Regions from separate parts of the Diaphorobacter sp. ED-3 genome, predicted to be linked through region 2. Evidence: predicted binding sites of a transcription regulator. Region 2 holds the regulator's gene; each other region holds the start of a gene.
What was found. Region 2 encodes LexA, which represses DNA repair genes until DNA is damaged. Its sites were predicted from a motif close to ACTGTATNNNNATACAGT; they were not measured.
Positions count from the first base shown of each region.

Region 1: a site for LexA is predicted at 2,181-2,198, ahead of PCQ86_RS05650 (DNA topoisomerase IV subunit B). Genes of this name have one in related genera too.
Region 3: a site for LexA is predicted at 2,201-2,218, ahead of PCQ86_RS13430 (PA0069 family radical SAM protein). Genes of this name have one in related genera too.

Region 1 is NZ_CP115182.1:1,139,669-1,147,005, reverse strand. It holds gene PCQ86_RS05655 (lytic transglycosylase domain-containing protein) at 1-143, opposite strand, end outside; gene PCQ86_RS05650 (DNA topoisomerase IV subunit B) at 182-2,164, opposite strand; gene PCQ86_RS05645 (MFS transporter) at 2,281-3,498, shown strand; gene PCQ86_RS05640 (hypothetical protein) at 3,501-3,629, shown strand; gene PCQ86_RS05635 (class I SAM-dependent methyltransferase) at 3,632-4,228, shown strand; gene dapA (4-hydroxy-tetrahydrodipicolinate synthase) at 4,263-5,159, shown strand; gene bamC (outer membrane protein assembly factor BamC) at 5,243-6,331, shown strand; gene PCQ86_RS05620 (MBL fold metallo-hydrolase) at 6,365-7,147, shown strand.
Region 2 is NZ_CP115182.1:2,552,659-2,559,995, reverse strand. It holds gene hrpA (ATP-dependent RNA helicase HrpA) at 1-3,755, shown strand, start outside; gene PCQ86_RS12495 (pyridoxamine 5'-phosphate oxidase family protein) at 3,989-4,489, opposite strand; gene PCQ86_RS12490 (hypothetical protein) at 4,611-5,012, opposite strand; gene lexA (transcriptional repressor LexA) at 5,174-5,848, opposite strand; gene PCQ86_RS12480 (asparaginase) at 5,931-6,902, shown strand; gene adk (adenylate kinase) at 6,990-7,337, opposite strand, start outside.
Region 3 is NZ_CP115182.1:2,747,273-2,754,609, reverse strand. It holds gene PCQ86_RS13445 (NAD(P)H-dependent flavin oxidoreductase) at 1-134, shown strand, start outside; gene PCQ86_RS13440 (acyltransferase family protein) at 321-1,484, shown strand; gene rnk (nucleoside diphosphate kinase regulator) at 1,540-1,947, opposite strand; gene PCQ86_RS13430 (PA0069 family radical SAM protein) at 2,225-3,382, shown strand; gene PCQ86_RS13425 (putative quinol monooxygenase) at 3,437-3,736, shown strand; gene fghA (S-formylglutathione hydrolase) at 3,917-4,801, opposite strand; gene PCQ86_RS13415 (S-(hydroxymethyl)glutathione dehydrogenase/class III alcohol dehydrogenase) at 4,908-6,023, opposite strand; gene PCQ86_RS13410 (metal/formaldehyde-sensitive transcriptional repressor) at 6,059-6,325, opposite strand; gene PCQ86_RS13405 (citrate synthase) at 6,639-7,337, opposite strand, start outside.

The sequences.
Region 1 (7,337 bases), 1.4 Mb from region 2:
TCGTCCAGCTGCTGCGCGGCGAAGTGCGTCACGCCGCGCTCGTCCACGAAGGCCCACAGGTCCGCATGCGCGGTTTGCTGCAAAAACAGGAGCGCGCAGCACATGCCAGCCGTGCGCAAAAGCCCCAAAAGGCTGTTACGCATGCGGTATCCCGGGCGCGCAGTCATGGCGAGTGCCTTCGTCAGATGTCCACATCCACCAGGTCGCCGTGCAGCTCCATGAGCTCGCGGCGCGCGGCGGCCTCGCCCTTGCCCATGAGCTTGGTGATCAGGCCCTCGGTGGCGGTGAAGTCGAACGTGCCCAACTGCACCGGCAGCAGGCGGCGCGTGTCGGGGTTGAGCGTGGTCTCCCACAGCTGCTCGGCGTTCATTTCGCCCAGGCCCTTGAAGCGGCTGATCTGGCACTTCTCGCGCGGCACGCCGTCCTTGGCGCACTTGTCGAGGATGCTTTCCAGCTCGGATTCATCCAGCGCATACACCTTGGCCGCGGGCTTCTTGCCGCGCGCCGGCACGTCCACGCGGAACAGCGGTGGCCGGGCAACAAAGATATGGCCGGCCTCGATGAGCTTGGGGAAGTGGCGGAAGAACAGCGTGAGCAGCAGCACCTGGATGTGCGAGCCGTCCACGTCCGCGTCCGAAAGGATGCAGATCTTGCCGTAGCGCAGGCCGGACAGGTCGGGGGTGTCGCTCGGGCCGTGCGGGTCCACGCCGATGGCTACCGAGATGTCATGCACCTCGGTGTTGGCAAACAGGCGGTCGCGGTCGACCTCCCAGGTGTTGAGCACCTTGCCGCGCAGCGGCAGGATGGCCTGGCTTTCCTTGTCGCGGCCCATCTTGGCGCTGCCGCCGGCCGAGTCGCCCTCGACCAGGAAGACCTCGTTGTAGGCCAGGTCACGACTTTCGCAGTCGGTGAGCTTGCCGGGCAGCACGGCCACGCCCGAGCCCTTGCGCTTTTCGACCTTCTGGCCGGCCTTTTGCCGTGTCTGCGCGGCCTTGATGGCCAGTTCGGCCAGCTTCTTGCCGTATTCCACGTGCTGGTTCAGCCACAGCTCCAGCGCCGGGCGCACGAAGCTGGACACCAGCCGCACGGCGTCGCGCGAGTTCAGCCGCTCCTTGATCTGCCCCTGGAACTGCGGGTCCAGCACCTTGGCCGCCAGCACATAGCTGGCGCGCGCAAACACGTCCTCGGGCAGTAGCTTCACGCCCTTGGGCAGAAGCGAGTGCAGCTCGATGAAGCTCTTGACCGCGTTGAACAGGCCGTCACGCAGGCCGCTTTCATGGGTGCCGCCGGCGCTGGTGGGGATCAGGTTCACGTAGCTCTCGCGCACCGGCTGGCCTTCCTCGGTGAAGGCCACACACCATGCGGCGCCCTCGCCCTCGGCAAAGCTCTCGTTGTGGCGGTCGGCGAAGCCCTCGCCCTCGAACAGCGGGATCACCGGGTCAGCGCTCAGCGTCTGCGCCAGGTAGTCGCGCAGGCCGCCCTTGTACTGCCAGGTCTGGGTGTCGCGCGTCTTTTCATTGACCAGCTGCACCGTGACGCCGGGCATGAGCACCGCCTTGCTGCGCAGCAGGTGCGTCAGCTCGCCCATCGGAAGGTTGCTGGACTCAAAGTATTTGGCGTCGGGCCAGACGCGCACGGTGGTGCCCTGCTTGCGCTCGCCCGCCTGCAGCGGGCGCACCGCCAGCGGCTCGGTCACATCGCCGCCCGCAAACACCAGGCGCGCCACCTGGCCCTCGCGGTGGGTGGCCACCTCCAGCCGGGTGGCCAGGGCGTTGGTGACGCTTACGCCCACACCATGCAGGCCGCCCGAGAAGCTGTAGGCCCCGCCCTTGCCCTTGTCGAACTTGCCGCCCGCGTGCAGGCGGGTGAACACCAGCTCCACCACCGGTGCGTTCTCCTCGGGATGCAGGCCGAACGGAATGCCCCGGCCGTCGTCCTCCACGCTCACCGAGCCGTCGGTGTGCAAGGTCACCTTGATCTTCTTGCCAAAGCCCGCCAGTGCCTCGTCGGCCGCGTTGTCCAGCACCTCCTGGATGATGTGCAGGGGGTTGTCGGTGCGGGTGTACATGCCCGGCCGCTGCTTGACGGGCTCCAGTCCCTTGAGGACGCGGATCGAGCCTTCGGAGTAGTCGCTGGCGGAGGTGGATGCGGGTTTGACTGCCATGGCGGCGGATTGTAGTGCTGGATATAAAACCAGGATGGTGACGCTTTCTTGCCCCGCCAGCGTGCTGCACAGGGGGGCGCCAAGCAGGCGACACGGGTTTTCGCTACATTCGCCGGATGCACGACGCAACCCGAAAACTGTCCATGGCCCAGGTGCTGATCTGCGGCGCCGCCATCGTCACTCTGTCCATGGGCATCCGGCACGGCTTCGGCCTGTGGCTGCAGCCCATCACCCAGGACATGGGCTGGACACGCCAGACCTTTGCCCTGGCCATGGCCATTCAGAACCTGTCCTGGGGTCTGTTCGGCATCTTTGGCGGCATGCTGGCCGACCGCCTGGGCGCCTTCCGCGTGCTGATCGGCGGCGCAGCGCTCTACGCCATGGGCCTGGCCGGCATGGCGCTGTCTCCCACGCCGCTGCTGTTTTCGCTGACCACGGGCGTGCTGATCGGCGCTGCACAGGCGGGCACCACCTACGCCATCATCTACGGGGTGCTGGGCCGGCAGATCCCGGCCGACAAGCGCTCCTGGGCCATGGGCGTGGCCGCTGCGGCGGGCTCGTTCGGCCAGTTCCTCATGGTGCCGCTGGAGGGGCAACTGATCCTGCGCCTGGGCTGGCAAGAGGCCCTGCTGGTGCTCTCGGCCATGGTGATCCTGATCGTTCCGCTGGCCTTCGGCCTGCGCGAGCCGGGCTTTCATGGCAGCGCCCCCGTCAAACGTACCCAGTCCGTGGGCGAGGCCTTTGCTGAGGCGCTGCGCTACCGCAGCTTCCTGCTGCTCACCGCCGGCTACTTCGTGTGCGGCTTCCAGGTGGTGTTCATCGGCGTGCACATGCCCAGCTATCTGCGCGACCAGGGCCTCACGCCCCAGGTGGCCAGCTATGCGCTGGCGCTGATCGGGCTGTTCAACGTGTTCGGCACCTATATCGCGGGCTCGCTGGGCCAACGGATCCCGAAGCGCCACATCCTGGCGTTCATCTATTTCGCCCGCGCCGTGGCCATCACCATCTTCCTGCTGGTGCCGCTGTCGCCGTTGTCGGTCTACGTGTTCTCGGCCGTGATCGGCGCACTGTGGCTGTCCACGGTGCCCCCCACCAATGCCACCGTTGCGCAGATCTTCGGGGTGCAGCACCTGTCCATGCTCAGCGGCTTCGTGTTCTTCAGCCACCAGATCGGCAGCTTCCTGGGCGTGTGGCTGGGCGGCTATCTGTATGACCGCACGGGCAGCTACGACATCGTGTGGTACCTGGCGATTGTGTTGGGCATCCTCGCCGGCTTGGTGAACCTGCCCGTACGCGAGGGCGCCATCGTGCGCGCCACCCCTCAGGCGGCCTGACCATGCGCACCCTGTACAAGCGGTCGATCGTCGCAGTTGCGCTGCTCGCGGTGCTGCTGGGGGTGTTCGCGCTGTACCTGCAGCCCGACTTCATGCTGACGCTGGCGGACCAGATCTGGGCCTGCTTCTGACGATGGCCCCGCACGGCACCGCCCATGCGCCGCTGCCCGCGGCCTCGGAATGGATACAGCGCTGGTCCCACCTGGTGCCTGCGGGCGGCAGTGTGCTGGACGTGGCTTGCGGTCACGGCCGTCACATGCGCTGGTTCTATGAAAGAAAACACCCGGTAACGGGCATAGATAAAGCGCCAGAAGCTATTGAAAGCATAGCACCATGGGGCGCGACGATCGTTGCGGATATCGAGGCTGGCCCCTGGCCCCTGCCCGGGCAGCGCTTTGCCGGCGTGGTGGTCACCAATTACCTGTGGCGTCCTTTGCTGCCCACCATCGTGGACAGCGTGGCGCCCGGTGGCGTGCTGCTCTATGAGACCTTCGCCGTGGGCAACGAAACTGTCGGCCGGCCCGCGCGGGCCGAATTCCTGCTGAGGCCGGGCGAACTGCTGCAGGCCTGCCGGGCCCTGCGCATCGTGGCTTACGAGGAAGGCTTCCTCGACGCGCCCGCGCGCTTCGTGCAGCGCATCGCCGCCGTGCGGCCTGCGCCGTCCATGGACGGGCCGCTGCGCGCGCCGCTGCGCACGCCGCTGCGCACGCCGCTGCAGGGCCCCGTCTAGTTAGAATGTGTTTTTACCGTTTTTGAACGCGGACATGACTTCTCCCAGCGCCCCCCTGACCGGCAGCATCGTCGCCCTCGTCACGCCCATGCATGACGACGGCAGTGTGGACTACCCCGCGCTGCGCAAACTCATCGACTGGCACATCGCAGAAGGCACCGACTGCATCGGCGTGGTGGGCACGACCGGCGAATCGCCCACGGTGAACGTGGAGGAGCACTGCGAAATCATTCGCGTGTCCGTGGAACAAGCCGCCAAGCGCGTACCCATCATGGCGGGCTGCGGCGCCAATTCCACGGCCGAGGCCATCGAGCTGGCCAGGTTCGCCAAGAAGGTCGGCGCCGACAGCCAGTTGCAGGTCGTGCCCTATTACAACAAGCCCACACAGGAAGGCCAGTACCGCCACTTCAAGGCGATCGCCGAGGCCGTGGGCGACCTGCCGATGGTGCTGTACAACGTGCCCGGCCGGTCGGTGGCGGACATGCAGCACGAAACCGTGCTGCGCCTCACGCAGGTGCCGGGCATCGTGGGCATCAAGGAAGCCACAGGCAACATCGAACGCGCGCAATGGCTCATCCGCGACGTGCCCAAGGGCTTCGCCGTGTATTCCGGCGATGACCCCACGGCCGTGGCGCTCATGCTGTGCGGCGGCCAGGGCAACATCAGCGTGACGGCCAACGTGGCGCCCCGCCTGATGCACGAGCTGTGCGTAGCCGCGCTGGCCGGCGACACCCGCCGTGCCATGGAGATCCAGTTCCGCCTGATGCCCGTGCACAAGCAACTGTTCGTAGAGGCCAACCCCATCCCCGTGAAGTGGGCTGTGCAACGCATGGGCCTGTGCGGCGGCGCTATGCGCCTGCCCATGACGCCCCTGAGCCAGGGCAACGAAGCCGTGGTCGAGGCCGCCCTGCGCGCCGCGGGGCTGCTCTAAGCTCTAATTTCACCCAGCCTGTTGCCAGCTTGCAGCGTATTTGGAACGCTCCCGGCCGAATCTGGATCAATGAGGATTTTCGCGTGAACGCTACCACCCGTTTGGGCCTGCTGGGCCTTGCCGTGACCCTGTCCGCTTGCTCCGTGCTGGAGAACGACAAGATCGATTACAAAAGCGCCACCAAGGGGGCAACGCTGGAGGTGCCTCCGGACCTGACGCAGCTCTCGCGCGACACACGCTACACGGTGCCTGGCGGCGTCGTGTCTGCTGCCGCTTTCGAAGCCGGCCAGGCGCAACAGCCCCGCGGCGCGGCGAGCGCAGCCCCGAAGTCCATTGGAGACGTACGCATCGAGCGCGACGGCAACCAACGATGGCTGGTGGTGGACCGCCCTGCCGACCAACTGTGGGACCCGGTGCGTGACTTCTGGATCGAAAACGGCTTCGTGTACGTGCTGGAACAACCCAAGCTCGGCCTGCTGGAGACCGACTGGGCCGAAAACCGCGCCAAGCTGCCGCAGGACATCATCCGCTCCACGATTGGCAAGGTCTTCGATTCGCTGTATTCCACGGGCGAACGCGACAAGTTCCGGACCCGCCTGGAGCGCAACGCCAGCGGCGGCACGGAGATCTACATCAGCCACCGCGGCATGGTGGAGGTCTACACCAACACCCAGAAGGACAACACCGTCTGGCAGCCCCGCCCGGCTGATCCGGAACTGGAAACCGAATTCCTGCGCCGGCTGATGGTCAAGCTGGGCGTGAGCGAGGAGCAATCCAAGGCCGCCGCCGCAGCGCCCGTACCCTCCGCCCCGTCCGCGCGCATGGCCACGGTCGACAACGTGCCGGTGGTGCAGCTTGATGAAGGCTTCGACCGCGCTTGGCGCCGCGTAGGCGTGTCGCTGGACCGCACCGGCTTCACCGTGGAGGACCGAGACCGCAGCCAGGGCGTGTACTTCGTCCGCTACGTCGCCCCGACCGAGAAGAAGGAGCAAGGCTTCTTCAGCAAGCTGTTCAGCCGCTCGCCCGACGCGGTGCCGCCGCTGAAGTACCGCATCGTGGTGCGCAGCGAGGGCAACCGAAGCACGGTGTCGGTGCTCAACGCCGCAGGCGCGCCCGAGACCTCCGCCAATGCACAGCGCATCGTGCGCGTGCTCGCGGATGATCTGAAGTAAAAGGGGCGGCGCCGCGCTGCTTGCGCCTACACGATGCTGCGCTTTCGCAATCTGGCCAGCGGCAGCACCGGCAACGCCACGCTGGTTGAAGGGCGCAGCGGCGCGCATACCCGGCGCCTGCTCGTGGATTGCGGGCTGGGCATCCGGCAACTGCAATGGCGCCTGCAGGCTGCCGGTACGGCCCCGGCGCAGTTGGATGCCGTCTTCATCACACATGAGCATTCCGATCATGTGGGCTGCGTGCTGAAGCTCGCCCTGCGCGAACGCATCCCCGTTTGGATGAGCGAGGGCACCTACGGCGCCCTAGGGTCACCCGACCTTGACGGCCTGTTGCATGTGGCGTGCGATGGCGTACCCGTCGATATGGGCAGCTTTTGCGCACATCCTTTCAGCGTGCCGCATGACGCACGTGAACCATTGCACTTGCGCTGCAGCGATGGCGCGACGCACATCGGCCTACTGACCGACCTGGGCCATGCGGCAGAAACGGTGGTGGAACGGCTACAGGGCTGTCACGCGCTGCTGCTCGAAGCCAACCACGACGCCGACCTTCTGGCGTCGGGCGACTATCCCGTGTTCCTGAAACGGCGCATCGCAGGTCCGCGTGGGCACCTTCCCAACCATGTCAGCGCGGACATCCTGCACGCCGTACATCACCCGAATCTGCGACACGTGGTGGCTGCACACCTGAGCGCACGCAACAACCGACCGGAACTCGCGCAATCCGCTCTGGCGCAAGCTGTGGGGTGGCATGCAAGTGACATCGTAGTGGCCGATCCGCGCGAGGGCACTCCCTGGATCGAGGCCAGCTACTGAGCCATTGCCCAAAAAAGAAGGCTCTGTCACCTGTTTGTGTTGGTGAAAATGGGGCATCCCCCGCAAAGCCAGGCGTGGCGCGTGCTTTGGCCGACTTGCCGCAACCCTACTCGTCGAGGGGAACAACACGATTAGGTGACAGAGCCAAAAAGAAAACCCCGACCTTGCGGTACGGGGTTTGCAGCAAGCC
Region 2 (7,337 bases):
CCTTGGGCGAGGTGGTGGGTTACAAGGTGCGCTTTCAGGACACGCTGCAAAAGGGCGCTTCGGTCAAGCTGATGACCGACGGCATCCTGCTCGCCGAGACGCAGACCGATCCGCTGCTCAAGGCCTACGACATGCTCATCATCGACGAGGCGCACGAGCGCAGCCTGAACATCGACTTCCTGCTGGGCTACCTCAAGCAGATCCTGCCGCAGCGGCCCGATTTGAAGGTGGTCGTGACCTCGGCCACCATCGACGCGGAGCGCTTCGCCAAGCACTTCGAGGGCAAGGCCGGTCCGGCGCCGGTCATCATGGTGTCCGGGCGCACCTATCCCGTGGAGATGCGCTACAAGCCCTTTGAAGAAAAGAAGGACTTCGACCTCAACGATGCCATTGCCGACGGCGTGGACGAGTTGTGGGCGGGCGGCAAGGGCGGAGACATCCTCGTCTTCCTGCCCGGCGAGCGCGAGATCCGCGAGGCGGCGGACCACCTGCGCAAGCACCTGCAGCACTCGCCGGTGCTGAGGAACGCCGAGGTACTCCCCCTGTTCTCGCGCCTGTCGCAGGCCGAGCAGGACCGCATCTTCGACGGCCACACCGGCCGGCGCATCGTGCTGGCCACCAACGTGGCCGAGACTTCGCTCACTGTGCCGGGCATCCGTTACGTCATTGACGCAGGTACGGCGCGCGTGAAGCGCTATTCCTTCCGTAGCAAGGTGGAGCAGTTGCTGGTGGAGCCCATCAGCCAGGCGGCGGCCAACCAGCGCGCCGGGCGCTGCGGCCGCTTGGCCAACGGCATCTGCATCCGCCTGTACGACGAGGCGGACTTCCACCAGCGCGACCGCTTCACCGACCCCGAAATCCTGCGCTCGTCCCTGGCGGGCGTCATCCTGCGCATGAAGTCGCTGGGCCTGGGCGACGTGGTGAACTTCCCCTTCCTCGAGGCGCCCTCGGGCCGTGCGATCGCCGACGGCTATCAACTGCTGCAGGAGTTGGGCGCCGTGGACGAGCGCGGCAATTTGCTGCCCATGGGCCGCGAACTGTCGCGCCTGCCCTTGGACCCGCGCGTGGGCCGCATGATTCTGGAGGCCCGCACCCGCGGCGCCGTGGCCGAGGTGCTGGTCATTGCCTCGGCCCTCAGCGTGCAGGACGTGCGCGACCGGCCGCTGGAGGCGCAGCAGCAGGCCGACCAGCAGCATGCCAAGTTCGACGACGAGAAAAGCGAGTTCACCGGCTACCTGCGCCTGTGGAAGTGGCTGCAGGATGCGCGCGGCGGCAAGATCGTCGCCAAGACGCGCAAGGAGATGGCGGCCCAGACCGCCCCCGCGGCCCAAGCGCGCAACACGGCCTTCCTGCCCGTCGCACAGCGCAGCAGCGGCGCGCAAGCGGAGGCCGCAGGCGAGGAGCGCCTGGCGCAGTTCCACCCCGCCGATGCGGAGGAGGCCACCCACAAGCTCAGCAACCGGCAGTGGGAGCAGTTGCTGCGCCAGAACTACATCAACATCCGCCGCGTGCGCGAGTGGCGCGACATCCATTCGCAGCTGCTCACCGTGGTGCGGGAGCACCAGTGGCAGGTGAACACCGAGCCCGCGGGCTACGAGGCCGTGCACCTGTCCATGCTGTCGGGCCTGCTGGGCAACATTGGTTACAAGGCCGAGGAGAGCGAGGCCTACCTGGGCGCGCACGGCATCAAGTTCCACCCGCACCCGGGCGCGCACCTGTCCAAGAAGCCCGGCCGCTGGATCGTCGCAGCCGAGCAGGTCGAGACCTCGCGCCTGTACGGCCGCGGTATCGCGGCGATCGAACCGCAATGGCTGGAAGAGGTGGGCGGCCATCTGCTCAAGAAGCAGCTGCTGGACCCGCATTGGTCCAAGAAACAGGCCGACGTGGTCGCGCTCGAGCGCGCCACGCTCTACGGCCTGGTGGTCTACAACGGCCGCCGCGTGAGCTATGGCCGCGTGGATCCGTACGAGGCGCGCAACCTGTTCATTCGCCAGGCGCTGGTCGAGGGCGAGTGGGAGACGCATTGGCCGTTCCTGGGCGCCAACCTCAAGCTGGTGCGCAAGGTGCAGGAGCTGGAGCACAAGAGCCGCCGCCAGGACGTGCTGGTGGACGACGAGCTGATCTTCGCCTTCTACGACCAGCAGATTCCCAAAGACGTGTACAGCGGCGCCACGTTCGACAAGTGGTTCCGCAGTGCCGGCAAGGAGAGCGCCGGCCTGCTGCTTCTCAAGCGCGACGAGCTGATGCGCCATGAGGCCGCGGGCATCACCACCGACAACTTTCCCAAGACGGTGAAGCTGGGCGGCGTGGACTGCACGGCCAGCTACCTGCACAGCCCCGGTGACGCGCGCGATGGGGTCACCGTCACGGTGCCGCTGTTCGTGCTGAACCAGGTGAGCGAGGAGCGTGCGGAATGGCTGGTGCCCGGCATGCTCAAGGACAAGATTCAGGCGCTGCTCAAGAGCCTGCCGCAGCGCCCGCGCAGCCGTTTCGTGCCGCTGCCGGAAAGTGCTGCGCGGCTGGCGTCGCTGTTCACCGAGGAAGAGCGTTGGGCCCAGGGCAGCTTGATCGACACGCTGCTCAAGCAAGTGCGCGATGAAACCTCGCTCGACGTGAAGCGCGCGGACTTCAAGCTGGACATGCTCAGCCCGCACCTGTTCATGAACTTTCGCGTGACGGATGAGCACGGCCGCCAGCTCGGCCAGGGACGCAACCTGGGCGCGCTCAAGGCGGAGTGGGGGAGCAAGGCTCGTGGGGCGTTCCAGGCGCTTGCTTCATTAAAGATAGCTGGTGGCGCTCACCAGAAGCCAGATTCCGGTGGAAAACCATCTGAAACCAAGGAAAACCGGGCGCCAGCAGCTATCAAAAAAGAACCACCCGTCGGCGCGCCCGCGGCACGCAAGGCCGATGCCCGCTACGAGGATTGGAGCTTTGGCGAACTGCCCGAGCTGATGGAAATCGCCAAGGGCAGCCAGACGCTGATCGGTTTCCCCGCGCTCATCGACCACGGCGATGCGGTGGGCATCGAGGTGTTCGACGAACCCGAAGTCGCCGCCGCGCGCCACCGCGTGGGCCTGCGCCGGCTGTTTGCGCTGCAGATCAAGGACGCGCTCAAGTACCTGGAAAAGAACATCCCCGATCTGCAGAAGATGGCCGTGGCCTTCATGCCGCTGGGCACGCAGGAGGAGCTGCGCGCACAAATCATCGACGTGGCCATCGACCGCGCCTTCCTGCAAGAGCCGCTGCCCAGCAACGAGGCACAGTTCAAGCAGCGCGTGCAGGACGGGCGCGGGCGCCTCACGCTGATCGCCAACGAGGTGGCGCGCATGGCGGCGGCCATTCTCATCGAATACGCCGCCACGCAGCGCAAGATCAAGGACACCAAGAACGCTCCCGAGGCCACGGCCGACGCGTCACAGCAGCTGCAGCGCCTGATGCCCAAGCAGTTCATCGCCGCCGCGCCCTGGGCGCAGCTGCAGCACTACGCGCGCTACCTCAAGGCCATCGCCACGCGCCTGGACAAGTACCGCGCCGACCCGGCACGCGATGCCGCCAAGCTCAAGGAACTGCAGCCGCTGGAGCAGCGCTATTGGCGCATGGTGGCCGAGCGCAAGGGCCAGGTGGATGCCCGCATGCAGGAGTACCGCTGGATGCTGGAGGAACTGCGCGTGAGCTTCTTCGCGCAGGAGTTGCGCACGCCGTATCCGGTCAGCGGCAAGCGGCTGGACAAGGTCTGGTCGCAACTGGTGTCTTGAGAGCGGCTCTCGCGCGGGGACAGGCCGTCGGGGCAGATGTGCTGCCACCAGCCGCCGTGGGCGGGGCCGTTCATGCTTTGGCGCGCACGGCGAGCGTCCGCCAACCCGTCACCAAACCGGCCCTGGCAGCGACCCGTGTGGCCTTCCCAGGCACCGGGCTTGCGGCCGCCAGCGCTCGCCTGGGCGGAACGGCCCTTGCCATCCAACTGCTGGCGGCGCCGATCGCCCCAGCGTCAAGACATGAGCAGCGCCTTCAGCTCCTCGGCAGATAAATCCCGCGCCGCGCCAAACCCTGCCACGTGGCGGCCCGCCGAAGGGATGATCTGCACGAACTGGAAGTCGCCCAGCGCCGTCATGGGCGCTGCCTCAGGGAAGTGCCGCAGGTAGGCGGCGCGCGCGCTGGCGGCTGCCTCGGGCGCAAGCAGTACGGCTTGTCCTTGGATGGCAACGCGCTCCAGCGCATGCACGGGCTGGGCCGCGTCCTCGGGCGCCGTGATCAGGAGAGAAACCGCGGGCGATTGCCGCAGGTTACGGGTATGGGCGGCGAGGGCGCTGACATGCAATACCAGCACCTGGGCCGTGGAGTCGATGGCATACGGAACGAACGACACCGCCGGCGTTGTGAATGGAACCGTTTCCGCGCCGGGCAGGGTTTGCAGCGTTGCCAGCGCGGCCGTGCGCCGGCCCCACAGCAGTTGCCGCAGCAAGCGGTCCAGGCGGGACTCGTGGGTCATGGCGTGCTTGGGGGCGGGCAGTTGCAAGTGCCGTGCATTGTAGAAACGGGCCTGCGATGAACGCGCTGCGGCCGTGACGCCTTCGAAAAGTGTCAGAAGTGGTCGCAGCAGTGCCCCGCGGTCAGCGCAGGGCCAGGCGCTCCAGTTCCGCGCACACATCGGCCATGCGGCCGGAAATCACGAGCTTGCACGCGTCGTCGGTGTCATGGCGCAGGATCACGCGCAGGGGGAGCGAACGGGTGGAGATCGCAGGCCGCAGACCTGTGTGCTGCATGGCCGCATCCGCGGCAGGCATGGCAAAGGCGCGGTGGCGGGCCGGATTTTCTTGCGCCATGCCCGCCACGGCGGGGCTATCGGGAGGGCCGGCGTTGGGCGTCGCTCGCTGGAGTGCATCGGCGCGTCCGTGCGTGGTGCAGGCAGAGGGTGCAGCGCCGCGCGACATATGGCGTGCGGCCAGTCCCCATCGGCGCAGGCGGCGCAAGGGGCGGGAAAGGGAGGCAAAGGCAAAGAGGGCAAATCCCATGTGAAGACTCCGGCATGCCAGGGCATGAAGGTGGAACACAGGCAGGATTGCCAAGGACGTCAAGCGCGCATCCGCAGGGTTGGCATGCCGCAGCCACGGGGCATGCCCGGGCTACCGCCTGCCAGACGCCCGCCACCTGCGGCGGCGCTGCATTCAACGGACTACATGAGCATGGTGTTGCGTATCAGGCCCACGGCCAGCCCTTCGATCTCGAAAGGTTCGCCCGGCTCGACGCGGATCACCGGGTAGTCGGGGTTCTCGGGCAGCAGCTCGATGGCGCTGCCTGTGCGGCGCAGGCGCTTGACCGTGACGTCATCGCCCAGGCGCGCCACGATGATTTGCCCGTTGCGCGCCTCGCGCGTTGCCTGTACGGCGAGCAGGTCGCCGTCCATGATGCCCGCGTCGCGCATGGACATGCCGCGCACCTTGAGCAGGTAGTCGGGCTTGTGCGCAAACAGGCTGCCTTCCACCGTATAGGTCTGGTCCACATGCTCCTGGGCGAGAATGGGCGAGCCTGCCGCCACGCGGCCCACCAGCGGCAGCGTGAGCTGCGACAGGCCGGGTATCGGCAGGTTGAACTGGGCGCCGCGCGCCGCATTGATGTTGCGCACGGTTTCGCCGCGCAGCCGGATGCCGCGCGAGGTGCCGCTGACCAGTTCGATCACGCCCTTGCGGGCCAGCGCCTGCAGGTGCTCCTCGGCCGCGTTGGCGGACTTGAAACCCAGCTCTGCCGCGATCTCGGCGCGGGTGGGCGGGGCGCCGGTGCGCGCGATGGCGGTCTGGATCAGGTCCAGGATCTGCTGCTGGCGGGCGGTGAGCTTGGGACTGTCGAGCATGGTGCGATCCAATGCGGTCGGTGGTTGAGTGGGTTACTGTTTTTTAATCCAGTATCTGTATTTTTGAACAGTTTTTGGAGGGATGCAAGTGGCAGCTGCAAGAAAAATCGTCGTTATGGGCACCGGCGGCACGATTGCGGGCTCTTCCGCGGTGCAAGGCGCGAACGTGGGCTACACGGCCGGGCAGATCGGCGTGGAGCAATTGCTGGCCGCGGTGCCCGGGCTGGTGCAGGCCGCGGGCGGCGCGCTGGTGGCTGAACAGGTGGTGCAGCTGGACAGCAAGGACATGGGCTTTGACGTGTGGACGCGGCTGGCCGGTCGTTGCGCCGCACACCTGGCCGACCCGGCCGTGGCCGGCGTCGTCATCACCCACGGCACGGATACGCTGGAGGAAACCGCCTGGCTGCTGCACAACCTGCTCGATACCACCGCCAAGCCAGTGGTACTGACCTGTGCCATGCGTCCGGCCACGGCGCTCGCGCCGGACGGGCCGCAGAACCTGCTGGATGCCGTCACACTGGCGGCCGATCCCTCGGCGCGGGGGGTTCTGATGGCGGCCGCTGGCGTGGTGCACGGGGCACGCGAGGTGAGCAAGGTGCACCCGCTGCGGCTGGACGCGTTCGACTCCGGCGATGCTGGGCCTCTGGGCTGGATGGAAGCGGGGCGCGTGCGCTGGGCCCGCGGCCTTGCGCCGCAGGTGGAACAGCCCGCGCATGGCGCGCTGGTGCCGATCCTGCCAGATGCCGCCTGGCCACGCGTGGAAATCGTCCTCAGCCACGCCGGCGCGGATGGCGCGTTGGTGGACTGGCTGGTGGAGAAGGGCGTGCACGGCCTCGTGGTGGCCGCCACCGGCAATGGCACGCTGCACCATGCGCTGGAGGCCGCGCTCGCGCGTGCCGTGGCGGCCGGGGTGCAGGTGCGCGTGGCTTCGCGCTGCCCGCAGGGGCGGATGATGGACCTGACGGGCACGCCCTGGCGCGATGCGGATGGGCTGAGCCCTGTGAAGGCACGGGTCAGCCTGCTGCTGGAGCTGATGCAGTCCGCTAATTCATAAGCACCGTCATGGGCCGAGGCGCTTGCCTGGGCACACAGCACAACGCCCCGCATTGCGGGGCGTTGGCGGGGGCCGGCGGCGGGTTCGTCAGCTTGACAGTGCCGTCAGGGCGCGCTGGGTGATTTCCTCCACGCTGCCGGTGCCTTGAATGGCTCGGTACTTAGGCGCGTTGGCGGGATCGGACTTGGCCCAGCTGGAGTAATAGTCCACCAGCGGGCGGGTCTGGTCGCTGTAGACCTGCAGGCGCTTCTTGACGGTTTCTTCCTTGTCGTCCTCGCGCTGCACCAGGGGCTCGCCCGTCACGTCGTCCTTGCCTTCGACCTTGGGCGGGTTGAACTTCACGTGGTAGGTGCGGCCCGAAGCCGGGTGGGAGCGGCGGCCGCTCATGCGCTCGATGATGGCGTCGAACGGCACGTCGATCTCCAGCACATAGTC
Region 3 (7,337 bases), 190 kb from region 2:
AGAAGGCTTGGAAGGACATCTGGGGCTGCGGCCAGGGCATCGGCAGCATCACCGAGGTCACTTCGACGGCTGAACTCGTCGCGCGCCTGCGCCGCGAATACCAGCAAGCGCGCGAGCGCCTGGCCCTGGGCTGATGCCCGCGCGGGGCTGCCACGTAGCCCCGTTGGCCCAACGGCGCCCCAGGGGCGCCGTTTTTGTTGATGCGCGTGCGCTGTGTAGCGGTCAGCAGCATCAGCGCAAAAGGCGCAAAATCTTGGGCTTGCCCGATTACCGTGAACCCCCGTCGCAGGCTTGTTGCCGGCACGGGGTTCCTGTTTTGAATGTCCCAGCACACCCCGTCTCATGCCTCCCGCAGTGCGTTGATCGACTGCACCAAAGGCCTGGCCTGCGCCGCCATCGTCTGGCACCACCTGGCGTTCTACGGGCCCATGTCCGACGTGGCGCGCCAAGCGGTGCCGGGGTTGATCGACTGGCTCTACGAATACGCGCGCATGGCGGTGCAGGTGTTTCTGGTGCTGGGGGGCTTCCTGGCAGCGGCCAGTCTGGCGCCGCAGGGGCAGGCGCGCTTTACCGACCCAGCCCAGCGCATCGCACGGCGCTTCGTGCGCCTGGTGGTGCCCTACGCGGTGGCGCTGGTGATCGCCATCGTCGTGCAGGCGGCCGTGCAACCGTGGTTCGACCACGCCTCGGTGTCCGACGTGCCGGACCTGGGCCAGTTGCTTGCGCATGCGTTGCTGCTGCAAAGCGTGCTGGACGAGGAGTCGCTGTCGGCCGGCGTGTGGTACGTGGCCATCGACTTTCAGCTGTTCGCGCTCACCACACTGATCCTGGCTGGCGTATCACGCGTGGCGGTGGCGCTGCGCGCGCGTGGTGTGTCCCGCTACTGGCCCTGGGCCCTGAGCGGCGCGCAGGCACTCGTGGCGACGGGCGTCGCCGCCTCGCTGCTGTACTTCAACCGCGACGCCGATTGGGACGTCTGGGCGGTGTATTTCTTCGGTGCCTATGGCCTTGGCATGCTGGCCTACTGGGCCGTGCAGTCGCCCCGCGCGCTGGGAGCCTGGAGCTGGGCGCTGCTGATCGCGGCGCTGGTGGTGGCTGCGTTGGTACTGGAGTGGCGCCCCCGCATTGCGCTGGCCGGCGTGACTGCGCTGCTGCTGGTGATGGCCATGCGCAGCCCGGCCATGCAGCGCTGGCAAGGCTGGGCACCGCTCAGCCGGCTGGGGCAGATCTCGTATTCGGTATTCCTCGTGCACTTTGCGGTGTGCGTGCTCGTCAACGCGGTGGAAAGCTACTTCTGGCCGCAGTCAGTAGCCGCCGCGATGGCGGGCATGGGCATCGCTTTCGTGCTGTCGATCGCCGCGGGCCACCTGCTGTACGAGCGTGTGGAGCGCCACGTTCCCACATGGCAATCTGCGCTGCGCTGGCAGGCCGGGCTCGTGGGAACCGGCCTGCTGACCACCGCGCTCATGGCAGGCCTGCGCTGACGAAAAAAAGGCAGCCAGTCATGGCTGCCTCGGGTCTTGGGTGGTGCGATCGCGCTCAGCGATGAAGTTCACCCGCGTTCTCGGGTTGGAAATCAATGGCGTCCACGCGCACGGTGACCTGGCCGGTGGGGCTGGGCATCTGGAATTCGTCGCCCACGCCCAGGCCCAGCAGTGCGATGCCGACGGGTGCGAACACCGACACCTTGTCGCCCGAGCCGTCCATCTCCTTCGGGTAGACCAGCGTCAGCGTGTTCGTCTTGCCGGTTTCCAGCAGTGTGAAGCGCACGGTGGAATTCATGGTCACCACGTTGGGGGGCATGTCCTTGGGATCGAACACGTCGGCGCGGTCCAGCTCGGCCTCCAGTGCCTCGCGGCCAGGAAAGGGCGCGGTTTGTTTTTCCAGCAGGGCTTCGATGCGCTCCAGGTCCAGGGACGACAGGATGATGTGGGGCTTGCGCTGCATGGTGTGATTCCCTTGTAAACGATAGTGAAAGCGCGTCTGCCGGGCAGCCGCGCTCAAACGGACAAAAGCCCGGGCAACGGGGTTGTCCGGGCCGAGGCATGTTCTCAAAAAAAGCACCAATTTGGTGCGGAAGTGGTGGATTGTGCGGCCTGGTGCCGCGTTTGCCAAGCGATCTCACACGCGCGCAGTGCGAATTGCGCTGCGCTTGCAGCCCTCCGGCAAATGGCGTAGGCCTTTGGATATTGCCAGAATAACTGTTTATTTATACAGTCATTCAATGCATTCCGAAGACGATCCCCCGCCCTCACTGGCTCCTGTCGTATGGGCGCCCGTGCAGCCGCTCAAGGGGCGGGGTACGGCCACGCGTATGGCCCACCGTTTCATGCGCGATGCGCGCGAGGCGTTTGACGACGGCTGGGGCGGGCCCGTGGGGGATGTGTCAGGCGACGAAGGTGCCGGGCCCGCCGCGCCGCACACGCAGGTGATCTGGGAAGACGCGCGCAGCGCGCTGTGCGGCAACGATTCGCCCGACATTTTCTTCGAGCAGTCGGTGAACCCTTACCGCGGCTGCGAGCATGGCTGTGTGTACTGCTACGCACGGCCCACGCACAGCTACCTCAACCTGTCGCCGGGGCTGGACTTCGAGACCCGCATCATCGCCAAGCGCAATATCGCCGAGGTGCTGCGGGGCGAGCTGGCGCGCGTCAGCCATCGGCCTTCGGTGGTCAACATCGGCTCCGCCACCGACTGCTACCAGCCGGTGGAGCGTGAGCTGCGCCTCACGCGCGCGCTGATCGAGGTGATGCGGGATGCGCGACACCCGTTCTCGCTGATCACCAAGAGCAGCGGCGTGGAACGTGACCTGGACCTGCTGGCTCCGCTGGCGCACAGCCGGCTGGCGGCGGCCTACGTGACCATCACCACGCTGGATGCGCGCCTGGCCCGCGTGCTGGAGCCGCGCGCGGCCGCGCCGCACCGGCGGCTGCGCACCATCCGCGCGCTGGCCGAAGCCGGCGTACCCGTCGGCGTGAGCGTGGCGCCGCAGATTCCTTTCATCACGGAGGATATGGAGCAGGTGCTGGCCGCCGCGCGCGACGCGGGCGCCACCTCGGCCTTCTACACGGTGATCCGCCTGCCGTGGGAACTCAATGCCCTGATGCGCGAGTGGCTGCAACTGCACTACCCGCAGCGTGCCGAGCGCGTGCTGGCGCGCATTCAGGATCTGCACGGCATCGACGCAACCGCGCGTATCGCGGGCAAAAGCTACGACAGCAGCCACGCCACGCGCATGAAGGGCTCGGGCCTGTGGGCCGACCTGCTGCGCCAGCGCTTCGAGAAGACCTGTGCGCGCCTGGGCCTGAACCGCCAGCGCACGGAACTGGACCTGTCGCAGTACCGCCCGGCGCTGGCGCGCGGGCAGGGCGTGCTGTTCTGAGCGCGGTGCGCGCCGCGGCTAGCATGGGCGCTTTGCTGTGGGGAGGGGTGCCGAATGCTGTTGATCGTAGGAACCATTCGCCTGCCGGCGGACGGGCTGGCCGCCGCGCTGCCGGCCATGCGGGCGATGGTGCAGGCCTCACGGGCCGAACCGGGCTGCATCGAATATGCGTATGCGCAGGATGTGCTGGACGCCGGGCTGATCCACGTGCATGAGCTGTGGCGCAGCCAGGACGACCTGGACCGCCACTTCGCCAGTGCCCACATTGCGCAGTGGCGCGCTCTGTGGCCGGCGCTGGGCATCGGCGGGCGTGACCTGCGCGCTTACGCGGTGGGTGCGCCCCGCCCGGTGTGAGCGGTTTGGCGGGCGTCGGGTGTCAGACGGTGCATGACCTCGGGCGGCCCGGGCCACCGCGAAAGGGCGGCAGAAACGCGGCCAGTCGCGGCGCAAGGCGCACCCCTCGTGCGGGCTGTAGCGGGCATCCGCAACGGCGCGCGGACAGGTTGGGCTGAACGAGAGAGCCGGGCGGTTCGTTCACACTGCCTCAGGCGCGCCCAACTGCTGCGCGTGGTGGCGCAGGTGGTCGTCGATGAAGCTCTGGATGAAGTAGTAGCCGTGGTCATAGCCCGCGTGGCGGCGCAGCGTGAGCGGCTGGCCGATGGCGCTGCAGGCCGCCTCGAACAGGTGCGGGTGCAATTGATCGGCCAGGAATTTGTCGTCCAGCCCCTGGTCGATGAGGATGCCGCCGGGGTAGGGCGCGAGGGGCTGGTTCTCCATGAGCACGGTGGCGTCGTGCTGTCCCCAGGAGGAGCGGTCCGGGCCCAGGTAGCCGGTGAACGCCTTCTCGCCCCAGGGGCAGCGCGTGGGGGCGCAGATGGGTGCGAAGGCCGACAGGCTCTTGAACCGGCCCGGGTGGCGCAGTGCCAGCGTCAGCGCGCCATGGCCGCCCATGCTGTGGCCAAACAGGCCCAGCCGGGCACCGTCGATGGGCAGGGCGTTGGTGACAAGCGGCAGCAGTTCTTCCAGCAGGTAGCTTTCCATGCGCCAGTGCGTGGACCAGGGGGCTTGCGTGGCGTCCAAATAGAAGCCCGCGCCCACGCCGAAGTCCCAGGCGTCGGCCTCGCCCGCCACGCCCGCGCCGCGCGGGCTGGTGTCGGGGGTGATGAGGGCCAGGCCCAACTCTGCCGCCAGGCGCTGGGCGCCGGCCTTGGTGGGGAAGGTCTCCTCGGTGCAGGTCAGGCCCGCGAGGTAGAGCAGCGCTGGGACCTTTCTATCCGCACTCTCGGCTGCCAGCGCACGGGGCGGCAGGTAGACGGCGAAGCGCATCGGCAGACCCACTGCGTGCGAAGCATGGCGGTAAAAGCGTTGCTCGCCGCCAAAGCAGGCGTGGGCCGAGAGTTGTTCCAGGGTGTCGGACATGGGCGTGTTGCTCCTTTTTAAGTAGCTGCTGGCGCTTGGTATGGGCGGGATTCAGTAATAAAAGTACTGGAATCCCTTGCGCATCAAGCGCCAAGCGCTCCTGTTTTTATGCAGCGTAGTTCACCACCGAGCGGATCGACTTGCCCTCGTGCATCAGGTCGAACGCCTGATTGATGTCCGTGAGGCCCATGGTGTGGGTGACGAACGGGGCGAGCTCGATCTTGCCGGCCATGGCGTCCTCCACCATGCCGGGCAGTTCGCTGCGGCCCTTGACGCCGCCGAAGGCCGTACCCAGCCACTTGCGGCCCGTGACGAGCTGGAAGGGACGGGTGGAGATCTCTTGTCCCGCACCGGCCACGCCGATGATCACGCTCTGACCCCAGCCGCGGTGTGCGCATTCCAGCGCCGCACGCATCACGTTGACGTTGCCAATGCACTCGAAGCTGTGGTCCACACCCCAGCCAGTCATCTCCACGATCACCTGTTGGATGGGCTTGTCGAAGTCCTTGGGGTTCACGCAGTCGGTGGCTCCGAAGGTGCGTGCCAGGTCGAACTTGCTCGGGTTGGTGTCGATGGCGATGATGCGGCCCGCGCCGGCCAGTCGGGCGCCCTGGATCACCGCCAGGCCGATGCCGCCCAGGCCGAACACGGCCACGCTGTCGCCCGGCTGCACCTTGGCGGTGTTCTTGACCGCGCCCAGCCCGGTGGTCACGCCGCAGCCCAGCAGGCAGACCTGCTCGGGGTTGGCATCGGGGTGAACCTTGGCCAGCGACACCTCGGCCACCACGGTGTATTCGCTGAACGTGGAACAGCCCATGTAGTGGTACACGGGCTGGCCGTTGTACGAGAAGCGCGTGGTGCCGTCGGGCATTACGCCCTTGCCCTGCGTGGCGCGCACGGCCACGCACAGGTTGGTCTTGCCGCTCTTGCAGAACAGGCATTCGCCGCATTCGGCGGTGTACAGCGGAATCACATGGTCGCCCGGCTTGACGCTGGTGACGCCTTCGCCCACCTCCACCACGACGCCCGCGCCCTCATGGCCCAGCACGGCGGGGAAGATGCCCTCGGGGTCGTCGCCGCTGAGCGTGAAGGCATCGGTGTGGCATACGCCGGTGTGGGTGATCTTGACCAGTACTTCGCCCTTGCGGGGCGGGGCCACGTCGAGTTCGACGATCTGCAGGGGTTCACCAGCTTTGAAGGCGACGGCGGCACGGGATTTCATGGGAGGGCTCCTTGTGGTGAAAGGGTGGGGGAACGTTACTTCAGGTACGAGCGCAGCAGGGCCAGCGTCTCGTCCACGGCCTCGGGCGAGGGGGCGGGCTCTTGCGCCAGGGTTTCGCGCACATGGCTGTCCAGCATGTCGGCCATCAGCCCATGCACGGCGCCGCGCAGGGCGGCCAGTTGCTGCAGGATGGGCGCGCAGTCGCTGCCCGCCTGGACGGCGCGCTCCAGCGCCTCGGCCTGGCCGCGGATGCGGCGCAGGCGTGTGATGGCGCGTTGCTTGTCTTCGGCGGTATGGGGCATGGCGGTTGGATGGGCGGGCGTTGTGCCGGGACGTGTTGCTATGTGTCTTGTACTAGGGGGAAGTATAAATCGATGGCGCTTTAGGATAAAGCGCTGGCGGGTATTAAATACCTATTACTGGGAGGGGGTATAGGTGGATGCGCCCGATCGGCGTGTCGCGCGGGCATTGGCGGCGTAGCGGTTGACCGCGGGCTGCAGCACGGTTCCCTTGTGCGCAGCAAAAAGGCCCGGACGCAAAAAAGCCCGCAGGCAACAGGTGCGTGCGGGCTGAGGGCGGGGCACGCCTGCCTTCGCGGCAGGCGGCGCTGCTTGATCAGCGCTTGTTGAGGGCTGGAACGTCGCGGCGCTCGGCGCCCACGAACAGCTGGCGGGGGCGGCCGATCTTGTACTCGGGGTCGCCGATCATCTCGTTGAGCTGGGCGATCCAGCCCACCGTACGGGCCAGCGCGAAGATGCCGGTGAACAGGTTGACCGGGATGCCGATCGCGCGCTGCACGATGCCGGAGTAGAAGTCCACGTTCGGGTAGAGCTTGCGCTGCACGAAGTAGTCGTCCTCCAGCGCGATCTTCTCCAGCTGCTTGGCCAGGGCGAACAGCGGGTCCTTTTCCAGGCCCAGTTCGGCCAGCACTTCGTTGCAGGTTTCCTGCATCAGCTTGGCGCGGGGGTCGTAGTTCTTGTACACGCGGTGGCCAAAGCCCATCAGCTTCACGCCGGAGGACTTGTCCTTGACCTTCTCCATGAACTCGCCCACCTTGGACACGCCGCCCATGGCCTGGATTTCTTCCAGCATGTTCAGGCAGGCCTCGTTGGCGCCGCCGTGGGCAGGGCCCCACAGGCATGCCACGCCGGCAGCGATGGCGGCGAACGGGTTGGTGCCCGAGGAGCCGCACAGGCGCACCGTGGAGGTGGAGGCGTTCTGCTCGTGGTCGGCGTGCAGGATGAAGATGCGGTCCATCGCGCGTTCGATCACGGGGTTGACCTTGTAGTCCTCGCAGGGCGTGCCGAACATCAT